DNA from 2 places in the Streptomyces sp. NPDC059866 genome. Region 2 is predicted to be linked to the other one. Evidence: riboswitches for the same ligand, from Rfam matches in the RefSeq annotation. Region 2 holds a riboswitch; the other holds the start of a gene.

Region 1 (8,009 bases), on a different contig from region 2:
TCTTGGTGACGTTGTAGCCGTCGACGACCAGATGCGCCTGCGGCAGCGCGAGGAGCTGATCGAGGATCGCGGGGTCGTTCTCGGACAGGGCCCGCGCGGCGATGTCCTTCGGGGTCATTCGTCCCGGTTCGACCGCGTCCACGGTCTCGGCGGGACGTACGGACACCGGCGGCAGCGCCAACTCCCGCCTGAGCCCCTGCGCCGCGTCCAGCACGGTGTCGAGCAGCAGCCGCACCCGCATGTCCTCGACGCTGCGCCCCTCGCGCGCGGCCTTCCGGGTGGCCTCCAGGGCGGCCTCGGCCTCCCCCAGCCGCGCCTTGAGCCGCCGCGACTCGCTCTCGGCGGCGGACACCTGTGTGTGCCCCTCGGCGCGTACGGCCTCGATCTCGCCCTGCACCTTGCGCAGGGCCGCCTCACCGCGCTTGACGTCGCTGAGCGCGGCACGCAGCTTGCGGTGAAGCGATTCGGCTTCCTTCTTGGCGGCTTCCAGCTCGGCGCGCAGCCGCTCGGTCTCGGTGCGGGTGTGGTCACGGGCGGCGGCGAGTTCGGCGCGCAGCCGCTCCAGTTCGGCCCGGTTCTCGTCGTCGGCGCGCTCGGCGTCCGCCCGCAGGGCCTCCTCGCCGGCGGCGGTCACGAGCTTGACCCAGCCGGTGGGGCGCAGCACATAGGCCGCGGCGGCCACGTCCAGCGGGTCCGCGGCCGGCGGCGGCGCACCGGAGTCGAGGGCGCCCGCGAGCTCCGGTTGAGCCTCCCTCAGCTTCTCGCCGATGCGCTGCCGGAACAGCGGGTCCGTCTCCAGCGCCGCGGCCATGGCGTTGCCGGCGAACTTGGCGCGGCGATTCGGGGCGAACCGGGCGTACTGCCTCAGTTGTGTGGGCAACTCGGCGACGGTCAGCCCGCCGAAGCCGTCGGAGACGATCTGCACGACCCTCCGGCGCACCCCTTCGGGCAGCGGTCGGTCGAGCACCTCAGCGGCGCCGTCGCCCGGCCCCCCGCCTGCGGTCTCCACCATCCGTCACCCCAATGCCCGTAGGGGCCCGCTCCCGGTCAGGAGCCGGCGCCCGGCCTGTCCACGAGTTCCACCTGATCCACGGCGTTGCACCACCGGCAGCGCACCGACTCGATGGTCTCACTGACCACCTCGCGCTCCTCGACCTTCGGCTCACCGGCCAGATCGAGGTGGACGTATTCGACGACCTTCGACGAGCGGGTCACATCGAACCGGGTGAGGTTGCCGCAGAGCGTGCAGCGCCACCGCGTGGTGGCGGTGGGCAGGGGAACCGTCATCGTGGCTGTGCTCTTTCCTTCTAGGTCTTCTATTTTCCGTGATGCGCCAGTTTCCCTGGAGCGTGTGGCTCGTAACCCTACGGCCTGGCGCATACTCACCGCCGGTCTGCTCCCGGCGGCGAGGCGGTCTGCGCTGTTGCGTCCGCTTACGTCATGCTCTGTGTTCATGATCAGCAAGTGGAGTGCGGTGGCCCGCCGGGCGGTCCGGCGGCCGACGGCGCCGGTGACGTACGGACTGATCGCCCTGTGCTGCCTGATCTTCCTGACCGGCCCCGCCTCGGGCCTCTCTCCGGCGTACGGCTCCGGCGACGCGCTGCTCGCCGTGCAGCAGGCCTACTTCCGCCACTGGGGCGTCGTGCCCGCAGAACTGTTCGAGGGTGCCCCGAGGGCAGCCCTGACCCCGGCCACGGCCCTCTTCGTCCATGGCAGCTGGCTGCATCTGCTCGGCAACATGCTCTTCCTCTACGTCTTCGGGGTGATGACCGAGGAACGGATGGGCCGGGTCGAGTTCACCTGTTTCTACGTCGGCTGCGGCTACCTCGCCCTGCTCGGGTACGCGGGCGCCCACGCCGGCTCCGAGCAGTCGCTGGTCGGCGCCTCGGGGGCGATCTCGGCGGTGCTGGGCGCGTTCCTGTTCCTTTTCCCCCGCGCCCGGGTGACCAGCCTCCTGCCCTTCCTGCTCTTCCTGCCGCTGCGCTTCCCGGCGTGGGTGGTGCTGCCGTTCTGGGTGGCCCTGCAGTGGCTGGCGGCGGGACAGGCGACCGGCGGGCCGGGGGTGGCCTACCTGGCCCACCTGGTGGGCTTCGCGCTGGGCTTCCTCTACGCGTGGGCGCGGTTCGGCCGGACAGCTAGAGTGAAGGCCGCCCCAGCTCCGGCCACCGAGGGAGAGAACCAGCCGTGATCACCGCGATCGTCCTGATCAAGACCAGCGTGGACCGGATCCCCGAGATCGCCGAGCAGATCGCCTCGCTGGACTCCGTCAGCGAGGTCTTCTCGGTCACGGGCACCTACGACCTGATCGCGATGGTCCGGGTCAAGCAGCACGAGAACCTGGCCGACGTCATCCCCGGCCGGATCAGCAAGATCCCCGGCGTGGAGGCGACGGACACGCACGTGGCGTTCCGGACGTACTCGCAGCACGACCTGGAGGCGGCGTTCGCCATCGGCCTGGACTCCTGAGCCAGGCCTAGACCACGGGCACGCAGCGGCCCTCCTCCGTCCGGTACTGCCACTTCGCGCCGTGCCGGACGAGTTCCTGCACGGCCTTCACGAAGCGCTCCACATGCTCGTCCGGCGTCCCCGCGCCGAAGCTGACGCGGATCGCGTTGAGGGACTTCTCGCCGGGCGCGGCCTCGGGGGCACCGCACTCGCCCTGGCTCTGCGGGTCGCTGCCCAGCAGGGTGCGGACGAGGGGGTGGGCGCAGAAGAGGCCGTCGCGGACGCCGATGCCGTACTCGGCGGACAGGGCGGCGGCGAAGTGGGAGCTGTTCCAGCCGTCGACCACGAAGGAGATCACGCCGACCCGCGGGGCGTCGTCGCCGAACAGGGACAGCACCCTGACCTCCGGGACCTCGGCGAGCCCCGCACGCACGGTGTCGATCAGGTGCCGCTCGCGGGCGACGAGGGTGTCGAAACCCGCCTCGGTGAGCGCCTTGCAGGCGGACGCGACGGCATAGGCGCCGATGACGTTGGGCGACCCGGCCTCGTGCCGCGCGGCGCTCTCGTGCCACTCCACGTCCACTCCCCCGTCCGCCCGCCGGGTGACCTTGCGGCTGGCGCCGCCGCCCGCGAGGTACGGCTCGGCCGCGCGCAGCCAGTCGGCACGGCCGGCCAGCACACCGGAGCCGAACGGGGCGTACAGCTTGTGCCCGGAGAAGGCGACCCAGTCGACGTCGAGGTCCTGCACCGACACCGGGTGGTGCGGGGCGAGTTGGGCGGCGTCCAGGACGATCCGGGCGCCGTGCGCGTGCGCGGCCGCGGCGAGTTCCCGTACGGGCCACAGCTCGCCGGTGACGTTGGAGGCCCCGGTGACGCACACGAGGGCGGGGCCGTGGGGGTCGCGGTCGGCCAGGGCGCGCTCCAGGGTCCGCACGGCCTGCTGCGGGGTGCGCGGGGCGTCGAGGTAGCTGACGCGGGCGTCCTGCCAGGGCAGCAGCGAGGCGTGGTGCTCGGTCTCGAAGACGAAGACCTGGCAGTCGGCGGGGAGCGCGGCGGCGAGCAGGTTGAGCGAGTCGGTGGTGGACCGGGTGAACACCACCTGGTCGTCCGCCCGGCAGTCGAGGAACTCGGCGACGGTCCTGCGGGCGTTCTCGAAGAGGTCGGTGGACAGCTGGGAGAGGTATCCGGCGCCGCGGTGGACACTGCCGTAGTACGGCGCGTACGCCGCGACGTCGTCCCAGACCCGCTGCAGCGCGGGCGCGCTGGCGGCGTAGTCGAGCGCGGCGTAGGTGACTTCGCCACCCGTGACGAGCGGGACGGTGACATCCCGCCCCAGAACGGGCAGGGGGGAGCAAACGGACTGGGCGGCGGCAGCGGTGGAGACGGACATGGGTGTACTCCCGTGATCGCAGGCGAAGATGACCGCGCGAGCGGCACGGCTCAAGCGCGGAAAGGGGTGAAAAGGGTGTGCGGAGGCGGGGCTCTGCGGCCCTAGCGCATTCGCTTGCTCACGGAAGGCTCCCTCGACGACCAGGACCCCTGGTCCCACACTCGTTCCCAAGTGTGCGAGGGGTCCGCGCTTGTCGTAGACCTCGCTGCCTACGACCTGGTCTTCACCCGGGGCACCCCGCCACGGACGGAGGGTTGCCGGACAGCCGGCCGGGGCCTTTCAGCTGTCGCTCATGACCTGGTACAGCATCCTGCCATACGATCTTCGATGCGCAAGGGCGCAGTCCAGGATCCGGACTGCGCCCTGTATCACACCAGCTCGGTCTCAGGCGTTGCTGGCGGCCACCCACCGTTCCAGGACCCGCTTCGCCGCACCGGAGTCGATCGATTCCGCCGCCTTCTCCATCCCGGCCCGGATCTGCTCGGTCAGCGGCGCAGCCGTCGGCGCCAGCGCCACCAGCGCCGCCGCCGAGTTCAGCAGCACCGCATCTCGCACCGGGCCCTGCTCCCCGTCGAGCAGCCGCCGGGCGACCTCGGCGTTGTACGAGGCGTCGGCGCCGCGCAGCGCCTCCAGCGGCACCAGCTCGATCCCGACGTCCCGCGGGTCGAGGCGCTCCTCGGTCACCTTGCCGTCCCGGACGACCCAGACCCGGGAGGTGGACGCGGTCGTCAGCTCGTCGAGGCCGTCGTCGCCGCGGAACACCAGGGAGGAGTTGCCGCGTTCGGCGAAGACGCCGGCCACGATGGGCGCCATCCTGAGGTCGGCGACACCCACCGCCTGTGCCTTCACCTTGGCCGGGTTGGTCAGCGGACCGAGGAAGTTGAACGTCGTCCGGATGCCCAACTGCCCGCGCGCCGCCGCCACATGACGCAACGCCGGGTGGAACTTCACCGCGAAGCAGAAGGTGATCCCGGCCTCCTCGGCGACCTCCGCGACCCGCTGCGGCGTCAGCTCCAGATTGACGCCGAGCTTCTCCAGCACATCGGACGCCCCGGACGCCGAGGACGCGGCCCGGTTGCCGTGCTTGACGACCTTCGCACCGGTGCCGGCGATGACGATCGCGGACATCGTGGAGATGTTGACGGTCTTCGCGCCGTCGCCGCCGGTGCCGACGATGTCGACGGTGTCGCCCGGCACCTCGATCACGTTCGCGTGGTCGTACATCGCCCGGACGAATCCCGCGATCTCCTCGACGGTCTCACCCTTGGCGCGCAGTGCCACCGCGAACCCGGCGATCTGGGCGTCCGTCGCCTCGCCCCGCATGATCAGGTCCATCGCCCAGGCGGTGTCGTCCGCGCTGAGGTCGTGGCCCTGAAGCAGGCCGTTCAGCAGGGCGGGCCAGGAACGGCCCGCCGCGGTGTCGCCTCCAGCGGGGGTCACAGCGCTCATAAGCCGCTCCTGGGTCAGTCCCGTACACCGGGACACGAGTCTCGAACAGGTCCACCCTATCCAGCCGCGGGCACGGCGAAGGGCCCCGTCCGAACAACGGACGGGGCCCTTCGCTGTGGCGTGGCTGACGCAGTGATCAGTGGTGGCCGTGGCCGCTCGTGATCTCCTTGTACTCCTCGACGGTGGGCTTGGGGATCTGGGCGTCCTCGCCGTAGTACGCCTCGCTGAGCTTGGCGCGCAGCTTCTCGGAGCCCTTCACCTTGCGCTCGACGCCGTGCTCGTCGACCGTCGGGCCGATCTCGGCCGGCTGGTACTGCTCGTGCGCCGTGATCGTGTGCAGCTGCTCCTGGCTGAGCGGCTCGTGCACCTCGATGAACTCACCGTGCGGCAGGCGCTTGATGGTGCCGGTCTCCCGGCCGTGCAGCACCTTGTCCCGGTCCCGGCGCTGCAGGCCGAGGCAGATCCGCTTGGTGACGATGAACGCGATGACCGGTCCGACGAAGAAGCCGATCCGGACGAACCAGGTGACCGCGTTGATCGACAGGTGGAAGTGGGTGGCGATCAGGTCGTTGCCACCACCGACCAGCGTGATCATGTACAGCGTGATCCAGGCGACGCCGAACGCGGTACGCGTCGGGGCGTTGCGCGGGCGGTCCAGGATGTGGTGCTCACGCTTGTCGCCGGTGATCCAGGCCTCGATGAACGGGTAGAGGGCGAGCACCACCAGGACCAGACCGAAGAGCACCAGCGGGATGAACACGCCCAGGACGAGCGTGTGACCCCAGAGATTGATCTCCCAGCCCGGGAAGTAGCGGACCAGACCCTCGGCGAAGCCCATGTACCAGTCGGGCTGGGCGCCCGTGGACACCTGGTCCGGGCGGTAGGGGCCCATCGCCCAGATCGGGTTGATCTGCGCGATCGCCGCGATGGCCGCGATGACACCGAAGACCAGGAAGAAGAAGCCTCCGGCCTTGGCGATGTAGACCGGCAGGAACGGCATGCCGACGACGTTCTTGTTGCTCTTGCCGGGGCCCGCGAACTGCGTGTGCTTGTGGTAGAAGACCAGGATCAGGTGGCCGACCACCAGGCCGAGCATGATGCCCGGCAGCAGCAGGATGTGGATCGAGTAGAAGCGGGCCACGAAGTCGGTGCCCGGGAACTCTCCGCCGAACAGGAAGAACGAGATGTACGTGCCGACGATCGGCATGGACAGGATCGCGCCCTGCGTGAAGCGGACACCGGTGCCGGAGAGCAGGTCGTCCGGGAGCGAGTAGCCGGTGAAACCGGTGAACATGCCCAGGACGAACAGCAGGAAGCCGAACAGCCAGTTGACCTCACGCGGCTTGCGGAACGCGCCGGTGAAGAACACCCGGAACATGTGCACGAACATCGCGGCCAGGAAGATCAGCGCGGCCCAGTGGTGGATCTGCCGGATGAGCAGACCGCCCCGGACGTCGAAGCTGATCTCCAGCGTCGAGGCGAACGCCTCCGACATGAGCTGGCCCTGCAGCGGGACGTAGCTGCCGTGGTACTCCACCTCGTTCATCGACGGGTGGAAGAACAGCGTCAGGTACACACCCGTGAGGATGATGATGATGAAGCTGTAGAGCGCGATCTCACCCAGCATGAAGGACCAGTGGTCCGGGAAGATCTTGCGCATGTTGGCCTTGGCCAGGGAGTAGATCCCCAGCCGGCCGTCGGCCCAGTCGGCGACGCGCTCGCCGGCCGGTGCCTTCCCGCGAGAGCGGGCATCGGAGGTGGTCGTAGTGCTCATCCGCGCTCCCAGAATGCAGGGCCGACGGGCTCTGCGAAGTCGCCGAGCGCCTCGAGGTAGCCCTCGTCGTTCACGCCGATGCGCAGCTGCGGAAGGGCGTGGCCGGCGGGGCCGAAGATGACCCGGGCACCGTCGGAGAGGTCGAAGGTGGACTGGTGGCAGGGGCACAGCACGTGGTGCGTCTGCTGCTCGTACAGCGAGATCGGGCAGCCGACGTGGGTGCAGATCTTCGAGTACGCCACGATGCCCTCGTGCGACCACTCGAGCTCGCGCTTGTCCTTGATGTCGCCCGGCTGGAGCCGCACGATCATCAGGGCCGCCTTGGCGATCTCGTTCTGGAAGTCGTGGTCGTGCTCCTCCAGGCCCTCGGGCTTGGCGAACGTGAGCGAGCCGACGGCGACGTCCGAGGGACGCAGCGGCTCGTTCGTGTTCATGTTGACGAGGAGCTTGCCCTTCTTCCACAGCGTGTGGCGCAGCTTGGTCTCGGGCAGCGGGCCGAGGTCGCGCAGCAGGACGACGCCGGAGAGCGGCACCAGGGTGAGCGCGCCGAGCATCGTGTTGCGGATCAGCTTGCGGCGGCCGAGCGCCGACTCCTTGGCGCCCTGCTTGAAGTCCGCGTGGACCTTCGCACGGACCTCGGGGGACGCCTCGATCGGGTGGCGCTCGTCGGCGATCTCCACGTCGGACATCAGGGTGCGGGCCCAGTGGACCGCGCCCGCGCCGATGCAGAACAGCGCGATGCCGAGCGTCAGACCCAGCGCGAAGTTCAGGGCGCTGAGGTGACCGATCGGGAAGACGAAGATCGACTTGTCGACCGGGATCGTCACATACGCGGCGATGAAGCCGACGGTGGCCAGCATCGACACCGTGAACAGCAGGGCGACCGTACGCTCGGACCGCTTGGCGGCCCGCTCGTCGATGTCCTGGATCCGGTGCTCGTGGGGCGGCAGG
Region 2 (8,009 bases):
CGCGATTCTCGCCCGGCCCGGCAAGGCGGTGATCGCCCTCGACTTCGACGGGACGCTCGCCCCGATCGTGCCCGACCCCGAGCAGGCGCGGGCCCACCCCGACGCGGTGCCCGCGCTCGCCGCCCTCGCCCCGAAGGTCGCCTCCGTCGCCGTGATCACCGGCCGCCCGGCGGACGTGGCCGTGCGGTACGGCGGCTTCGCGGGCGTACCCGGCCTCGAGCATCTCGTCGTCCTCGGCCACTACGGCGCCGAACGCTGGGACGCCGTGAGCGGCGAGGTCAGCGCCCCCGCCCCGCACCCCGGTGTCGCCGCCGTCCGCGAGGAACTGCCGGGGCTGCTCGAACGGGTGGGCGCCGGGCAGGGCACCTGGGTGGAGGACAAGGGCCACGCGGTCGCCGTCCACACCCGCCGCGCCGCCGACCCCCAGGCCGCGTTCGAGGCCCTGCGCGAACCCCTCTCCGATCTCGCCACCCGGCACGGCCTGATCGTCGAACCCGGCCGCATGGTCCTGGAACTCCGCCCACCCGGCATGGACAAAGGCGTCGCCCTCCTCGAACACGCCCGCGAGCTCTCCGCCGCTTCCATCCTCTACGCCGGCGACGACCTCGGCGACCTTCCCGCCTACGCCGCCGTGGACGAACTCCGCTCCGACGGCACGCCGGGGCTGCTGGTGTGCAGCGGCAGCGACGAGGTCCCCGAACTGAGCAAACGAGCCGACCTGGTGGTGAACGGCCCGAAGGGCGTCGTGGGCCTGCTGGCCGGGCTGGCGGCATGTATCGGCTGACAGCCTGGCTGCGGGCAGCCGTGCCGCCCAGGGCGGCACGGGTGGGCGCGGGCGGCACCCCGTCAGCGCCGGGCCGCGCGACCCACCCCCACCAGCGCCGCGCGCCGCCCGATCAGGCGTTCAGCGCACCCAGCTGATCCAGGAACCACTGAGCCGGCGGCAACGCGGTAGCCGCCGCAGCCAACCGCTTCGTCCGCTCCATCCGCTCCCCGAGCGGCAGGGTCAACGCCTCATGCAGCGCCCCGGCCGTCCCCACCACGTCGTACGGATTCACCCCGATCGCATCCTCCCCCAGCTCCTCGTACGCCCCCGCCTCCCGCGACAGCACCAGCACGCACCCCTCGTCGGAGACGACCGGCACCTCCTTGGCGACGAGGTTCATCCCGTCCCGGATGGGGTTGACCAGCGCCACGTCCGCCAGCCGGTACGCCGCCAGTGACCGCGCGAAGTCGTCCTTGACGTGCAGCACCACCGGCGTCCAGCCCGGCGTCCCGTACCGCCCGTTGATCTCCTCGGCCAGCCGCTGCACCTCGGCCGTGTACTCCCGGTACACGGCGAGATCCTGCCGCGACGGGTACGCGAACGCGACGTGCACCACCCGCTCACGCCACTCCGGGTGGTCGTCCAGCAGCTGCCGGTACGCCAGCAGGCCCCGCACGATGTTCTTCGACAGCTCGGTCCGGTCCACCCGGACGATCGCCCTGCGGCCCTCGCCGATCTCCGCCCGCAGCCTCGCCATCCGCTCGTTCACATCGGCCTCGTGCGACCGCTTCCGCAGGAAGTCCGCGTCCGCACCGAGCCCGTGCACGCCGACGCGGGTGTCCCCGAGGCCCCCGGCGAACGCCTCGCAGCACGCGGTGAACGCGTCCGCCCAGCGATGGGTGAGGAAGCCGAGCCGGTCCGCGCCCAGCATCCCGCGCAGCAGCTGCCCGGCGATGTCATCCGGAAGCACCCGGAAGTACTCCGGCGGCGCCCACGGCGTGTGCGAGAAGTGGCCGATCCGTACATCCGGGCGCAGCTCGCGCAGCAGGCCCGGGACCAGGCTGAGGTGGTAGTCCTGCACCATCACCGCGGCACCCTGCGCCGCCTCCTGCGCCAGCGCCTCGGCGAAGGCGCGGTTGTACGCCTCGTACGACGCCCACTGTCGCCGGAACTCCGCGTCGAAGACCGGCTCCAGCGGCGTCTGGTACAGCATGTGGTGGACGAACCAGAGCACGGAGTTGGCGATGCCGTTGTACGCGTCCGCGTGCACGTCGGCCGGGATGTCCAGCATGCGTACGCCGGACTCCCCGACCCCGCGCCGCACCGCCTCGCGGTCGCCGTCGCCGAGGGCCGAGCACACCCACAGTGCGCCGGCGTCCGGCCCGATGGCCGACAGCCCGGAGACGAGCCCGCCGCCGCCGCGTCTGGCGGCCAGCGAGCCGTCCTCGCGCACCTCGTACGAGACCGGGCCACGGTTGGAGGCCACCAGTACCTGCGCAGCACCGTACGTTGAAGCCATACGCCTCAACCTAGCCCGAGCCGGATCCGCTCAAACGTACGGAAGGCCGCCCGGGGGGCCGTATACAACGCCCATAAAACGGTCACGCCACTTTCCGGGCGGCGTACTCGGCGATCTCCACCATCGGTGGCCGCTCCTCCGTGTCCACGGAGAACGTACGCGGTTCGAAGCCGTCCTCCACCCGTTCGAACTGGGTGAGGGAGGGCCGGATCAGATGGCCGCGGGCCAGCCGCAGCTGGGCCGTGCGGTAGATCGCCGCCGCCATCCGGCCGAGCGCCTGCCCGTCCTGGTGACGGTGCTTGCGCACCCCGACGTCGACCTGCGCGAGCGCGTCGAGTCCGACCAGGTGGAGGGAGTCGACCAGCATGCCGAGCTCCACGCCGTAGCCGACGGGGAACGGGAGCTGTTCGAGGAGGGAGCGGCGGGCCGCGTACTCGCCGCCCAGCGGCTGGACGAAACCGGCCAGCTGCGGCCAGTGCATGTTCAGCAGCGGACGGGCCATCAGTTCGGTCACCCGGCCGCCCTGCCCCGCTGTCCTGCCGGAGGCGAGCGAATCCGGCTCAGTGCCGAGGGGACGGTCGTACATCCCCTTGACGAGGTCGATCTCCGGGTCGGTGAGCAGCGGGCCGACGATGCCCGTCACGAAGTCCGAGGAGAACTCCTTCAGGTCGGCGTCGATGAAGCAGACGATGTCCCCGCCGGTGACGAGGAGGGAGCGCCACAGGACCTCGCCCTTGCCGGGGACGGCCGGTATGCGCGGCAGGATGTCGTCGCGGTGGACGACCCGGGCGCCCGCGGCGGCGGCCACCTCGGAGGTGCGGTCGGTGGAGCCCGAGTCGACGACGACGAGCTCGTCGACGAGCGGGGCCTGCTGCATGAGGTCGTGACGGATCACGGCGACGATGTCGCCGACGGTCTCCTCCTCGTTGAGTGCGGGCAGCACGACACTGACCGACTGGCCCGTCGCGCGTTTGGCGGCCAGGATCCTGTGGAGCGGGCGATCGGTCAGAGACCAGGAGCGGGTGCTCAGCCAGCGCTCGACTTCTTCCAGCACAGCTTGCGGCTCCTCTGCGTTCTCCGGGCGAGGGGGTTGTGATCCATCTCGCGGTTCGGACGACTATCTCAACTGTCCTGGCCTTCGGTTACAGTCTTGAACAACGCTGATGACCATCGCATGTCGGGGGTTGTTTGCGTCTACAACCACATACAGCTCATCCAGAGGGGCAGAGGGAAACGGCCCGATGAAGCCCCGGCAACCCTCCAGCCGGTTCTTGTCACGCAGACGTGGTGAGGCTCCCGGCTAGGGAAGGTGCCAATTCCGTCTCACGGCGAGATGCGTCGTGAGGAAGATGAGGAGAAAGGGCCTCGCCTCACATGGCTGTGCAGACTGTCGCAAGCACCAGCACTCCCACCGTCGACCTCGGTCCCGCCGCCGCGCTGTCCTGTCGCGAGTGCGGCCACCGCGTACCGCTCGGCCCGGTCTTCGCGTGCGAGGAGTGTTTCGGCCCGCTCGAGATCGCGTACGACTTCTCCGCGTACGACGCCGAGGAGCTCCGTAAGCGCATCGAGGCGGGACCGTCGAACATCTGGCGTTACGCGCCCCTGCTGCCCGTCCCCGCGGACGTGGCCGGCAAGCCGAACCTGAACCCGGGCTGGACCAAGCTCGTCAAGGCCGACAACCTCGCGCGCGAACTCGGCGTCACCGGCGGGCTGTACGTGAAGGACGACTCCGGCAACCCGACCCACTCCTTCAAGGACCGTGTGGTCGCCCAGGCCCTGGAGGCCGCCCGCGCCTTCGGCTTCACCACCCTGTCCTGCTCCTCCACCGGCAACCTGGCCGGTGCGGTGGGCGCCGCGGCGGCCCGCGCCGGCTTCCGCTCCTGCGTGTTCATCCCGCACGACCTGGAGCAGGGCAAGGTCGTCATGGCCGCGGTCTACGGTGGCGAACTCATCGGCATCGAGGGCAACTACGACGATGTGAACCGCTTCTGCTCCGAGCTGATCGGCGACCCGGCCGGCGAGGGCTGGGGCTTCGTCAACGTCAACCTGCGGCCGTACTACGCGGAGGGCTCCAAGACCCTGGCGTACGAGATCTGCGAGCAGCTCGGCTGGCAGCTGCCCGACCAGATCGTCGTCCCGATCGCCTCCGGCTCCCAGCTCACGAAGATCGACAAGGGTCTTCAGGAGCTGATCAAGCTCGGGCTGGTCGAGGACAAGCCGTACAAGATCTTCGGCGCGCAGGCCGAGGGCTGCTCGCCGGTGTCGGTGGCCTTCAAGGGGGGCCATGACGTCGTCCGGCCGCAGAAGCCGGACACCATCGCCAAGTCGCTGGCCATCGGCAACCCGGCGGACGGGCCGTACGTTCTGGACATCGCGCGCCGTACGGGCGGTGCGGTGGAGGACGTGACGGACGAGCAGATCGTGGACGCGATCAAGCTGCTCGCCCGGACCGAGGGCATCTTCGCGGAGACCGCCGGTGGTGTGACGGTGGGTGTGACGCGCAAGCTGATCGAGAACGGTCTTCTCGACCCGACCCTCACCACCGTCGTCCTCAACACCGGTGACGGTCTCAAGACGCTGGATGCGGTGGCCGGTACGGGACTGACCGCGACCATTCGTCCCAACCTGGAGTCGTTCCGCGAGGCCGGTCTCGTGTAGCGGCTTCGGGCTTGTCGTTTTCGTCTGCGGGCCGGTGGGGGCTGGTCGCGCCCGCGCGGCGGAGCCGCATATCGACACTGCCCCGCGCCCCTAGGCCCGTAACCCCGACCGGAGGTCAAATTCATGAGCGTCACCGTCCGCATCCCCACCATCCTGCGCACCTACACCGGTGGTCAGGCAGAGGTCGCCGCCGAGGGTGCGACCCTCGCCGACGTCATCGCCGATCTGGAGAAGAACCACACGGGCATCTCGGCCCGCGTCCTGGACGACCAGGGCAAGCTGCGCCGCTTCGTCAACGTGTACGTCAACGACGACGACGTCCGTTTCGAGCAGGGCCTTCAGACGGCGACCCCGGACGGTGCGGGCGTCTCCATCATCCCGGCGGTCGCGGGCGGCTGACCCACTCCTGCGTTACCGTGAGTAACGCCGGTTACGCAATGTTCATCGAATTGCCCCCTCCGTGAGAGAAGCGGAGGGGGCAATTCAGTGTGATTGAGCGCGGTACAGTTGGGGAACGCGCTGCGACCCGCATGCCGGACGCATATGAGTTCCGGCTCCGCGTGCGATAAGAAGCAGCCAAAGTGTGTGGCTCTTTTGCGTCTTTCATTCCCTTTACGGGGCCCGACTTGCCCTGAATTCGGGCGAATCCTCCGCAAATTCCCGACCCTTGGTGCCCAGAATTCTCGTCCGATTGACCTGTTGCAGACGGCAGTTGGACAGATACATTCAGCCGCGGTCGACGCGTTCCGGCGCACGCCCCCGACCAATGGGGGGTGAGGTCTGACCCGGATCCGCGAAGTGTGGATCTGTGCAAGGGCCAGTAATAGGGGAGTTAGGCATGGCTCAGGGCACCGTCAAGTGGTTCAACGCGGAGAAGGGGTACGGCTTCATCGCGGTCGACGGTGGTGCGGATGTTTTCGTCCACTACAGCGCGATCCAGATGGACGGATACCGCACCCTGGAAGAGGGTCAGCGGGTCGATTTCGAGATCTCGCAGGGCCAGAAGGGGCCGCAGGCGGACATGGTCCGGCTCGCGACCAGCTGAAGCACGCGCCGACTGCAGCGACGTTCTTCTGTTCTTCGAAGGGCTCGCACCCCCTGGGGTGCGAGCCCTTCGGCCTGCCCGGAGGCCGGCCTCGGTCCGTGGAAGGCGCCTCCTCCCACCCGTCATCCGACCCCCGCCCCGCACGGAGCCCGCCCGCAGGCGCTTGCACTCTCCATGCCCGAGTGCTAATCATTGGCGTTAGCACTCTGAAGGTGAGAGTGACAAAGAAGGACCGGGTCGGTGAGGCCGCAGGCCGGGTGGGGCAAGGAACCACGAGGCAGGCGAGCCGTCCGTCGCGGGCGCGGGCGCGGTCCGAAGTAATCACCCCCAGTCCTGGGAGGACCACTTCACATGGCCAAGATCATCGCGTTCGACGAGGAGGCGCGGCGCGGCCTCGAGCGCGGCATGAACCAGCTCGCGGACGCCGTCAAGGTCACCCTCGGCCCCAAGGGCCGCAACGTCGTCCTCGAGAAGAAGTGGGGCGCCCCCACGATCACCAACGACGGTGTCTCCATCGCCAAGGAGATCGAGCTCGAGGACCCGTACGAGAAGATCGGCGCCGAGCTGGTCAAGGAAGTCGCCAAGAAGACGGACGACGTCGCCGGTGACGGTACGACCACGGCGACCGTTCTCGCCCAGGCCCTGGTCAAGGAGGGCCTGCGCAACGTCGCCGCCGGCGCCAACCCGATGGCCCTGAAGCGCGGTATCGAGAAGGCCGTCGAGGCCGTCTCCGGTGCGCTGCTCGACCAGGCCAAGGAGGTCGAGACCAAGGAGCAGATCGCCTCCACGGCCTCCATCTCCGCCGCCGACACCCAGATCGGCGAGCTCATCGCCGAGGCGATGGACAAGGTCGGCAAGGAAGGCGTCATCACCGTCGAGGAGTCGCAGACCTTCGGTCTCGAGCTCGAGCTCACCGAGGGCATGCGCTTCGACAAGGGCTACATCTCGGCGTACTTCGCCACCGACATGGAGCGCATGGAGGCGTCGCTCGAGGACCCCTACATCCTCATCGCCAACTCCAAGATCTCCAACGTCAAGGACCTGCTCCCGCTCCTGGAGAAGGTCATGCAGTCGGGCAAGCCGCTGCTGATCATCGCCGAGGACGTCGAGGGCGAGGCCCTGTCGACCCTGGTCGTCAACAAGATTCGCGGCACCTTCAAGTCCGTCGCCGTCAAGGCCCCGGGCTTCGGTGACCGCCGCAAGGCCATGCTCGGCGACATCGCCATCCTCACGGGCGGCGAGGTCATCTCCGAGGAGGTCGGCCTCAAGCTGGAGAACGCGACCCTGGACCTCCTGGGCCGCGCCCGCAAGGTCGTCATCACCAAGGACGAGACCACCATCGTCGACGGCGCCGGCTCCGCCGACCAGGTCGCCGGCCGGGTCAACCAGATCCGCGCCGAGATCGAGAACAGCGACTCGGACTACGACCGCGAGAAGCTCCAGGAGCGCCTGGCGAAGCTGGCCGGCGGCGTGGCCGTCATCAAGGCCGGTGCCGCCACCGAGGTCGAGCTCAAGGAGCGCAAGCACCGCATCGAGGACGCCGTCCGCAACGCGAAGGCGGCCGTCGAGGAGGGCATCGTCGCCGGTGGTGGCGTGGCCCTGCTCCAGGCTTCCCAGGTGTTCGAGAAGCTGGAGCTCGAGGGTGACGAGGCGACCGGCGCCCAGGCCGTGAAGCTCGCGCTCGAGGCCCCGCTGAAGCAGATCGCCGTCAACGCCGGCCTCGAGGGCGGTGTCGTGGTGGAGAAGGTGCGCAACCTGACCCCGGGCCACGGCCTGAACGCCGCGACCGGTGAGTACGTCGACCTGGTCAAGGAAGGCATCATCGACCCGGCGAAGGTGACCCGCTCTGCTCTGCAGAACGCCGCCTCCATCGCCGCGCTGTTCCTCACCACCGAGGCCGTCATCGCCGACAAGCCGGAGAAGGCCGCCGCGCCCGCCGGCGGCGGCATGCCGGGCGGTGACATGGACTTCTGATCAACTCCGGTTGATCGACCGTCCGTTGGACCGAGGGCGGCACTCCC

What was found. Region 2 has a riboswitch for S-adenosylmethionine ahead of thrC (threonine synthase). Riboswitches for the same ligand answer to the same signal wherever they lie in the genome.
Region 1: linked by a shared signal. The riboswitch ahead of ACFV7R_RS02035 (aminotransferase class V-fold PLP-dependent enzyme) and the one ahead of thrC (threonine synthase) in region 2 are both predicted to bind S-adenosylmethionine.

The regions. Positions count from the first base shown of each region.
Region 1 covers NZ_JBHWJT010000001.1:434,183-442,191, forward strand. Annotated here, with positions in the region: gene ACFV7R_RS02015 (NYN domain-containing protein) at 1-1,012, opposite strand, end outside; gene ACFV7R_RS02020 (hypothetical protein) at 1,048-1,287, opposite strand; gene ACFV7R_RS02025 (rhomboid family intramembrane serine protease) at 1,454-2,188, shown strand; gene ACFV7R_RS02030 (Lrp/AsnC family transcriptional regulator) at 2,185-2,466, shown strand; gene ACFV7R_RS02035 (aminotransferase class V-fold PLP-dependent enzyme) at 2,474-3,835, opposite strand; SAM riboswitch class IV at 4,017-4,133, opposite strand; gene trpD (anthranilate phosphoribosyltransferase) at 4,220-5,284, opposite strand; gene ACFV7R_RS02045 (cytochrome bc complex cytochrome b subunit) at 5,421-7,058, opposite strand; gene ACFV7R_RS02050 (Rieske 2Fe-2S domain-containing protein) at 7,055-8,009, opposite strand, start outside.
Region 2 covers NZ_JBHWJT010000013.1:127,118-135,126, reverse strand. Annotated here, with positions in the region: gene otsB (trehalose-phosphatase) at 1-784, shown strand, start outside; gene ACFV7R_RS21325 (trehalose-6-phosphate synthase) at 897-2,285, opposite strand; gene ACFV7R_RS21320 (glucosyl-3-phosphoglycerate synthase) at 2,368-3,339, opposite strand; SAM riboswitch class I at 3,494-3,641, shown strand; gene thrC (threonine synthase) at 3,660-4,943, shown strand; gene ACFV7R_RS21310 (MoaD/ThiS family protein) at 5,067-5,342, shown strand; gene ACFV7R_RS21305 (cold-shock protein) at 5,782-5,988, shown strand; gene groL (chaperonin GroEL) at 6,340-7,962, shown strand.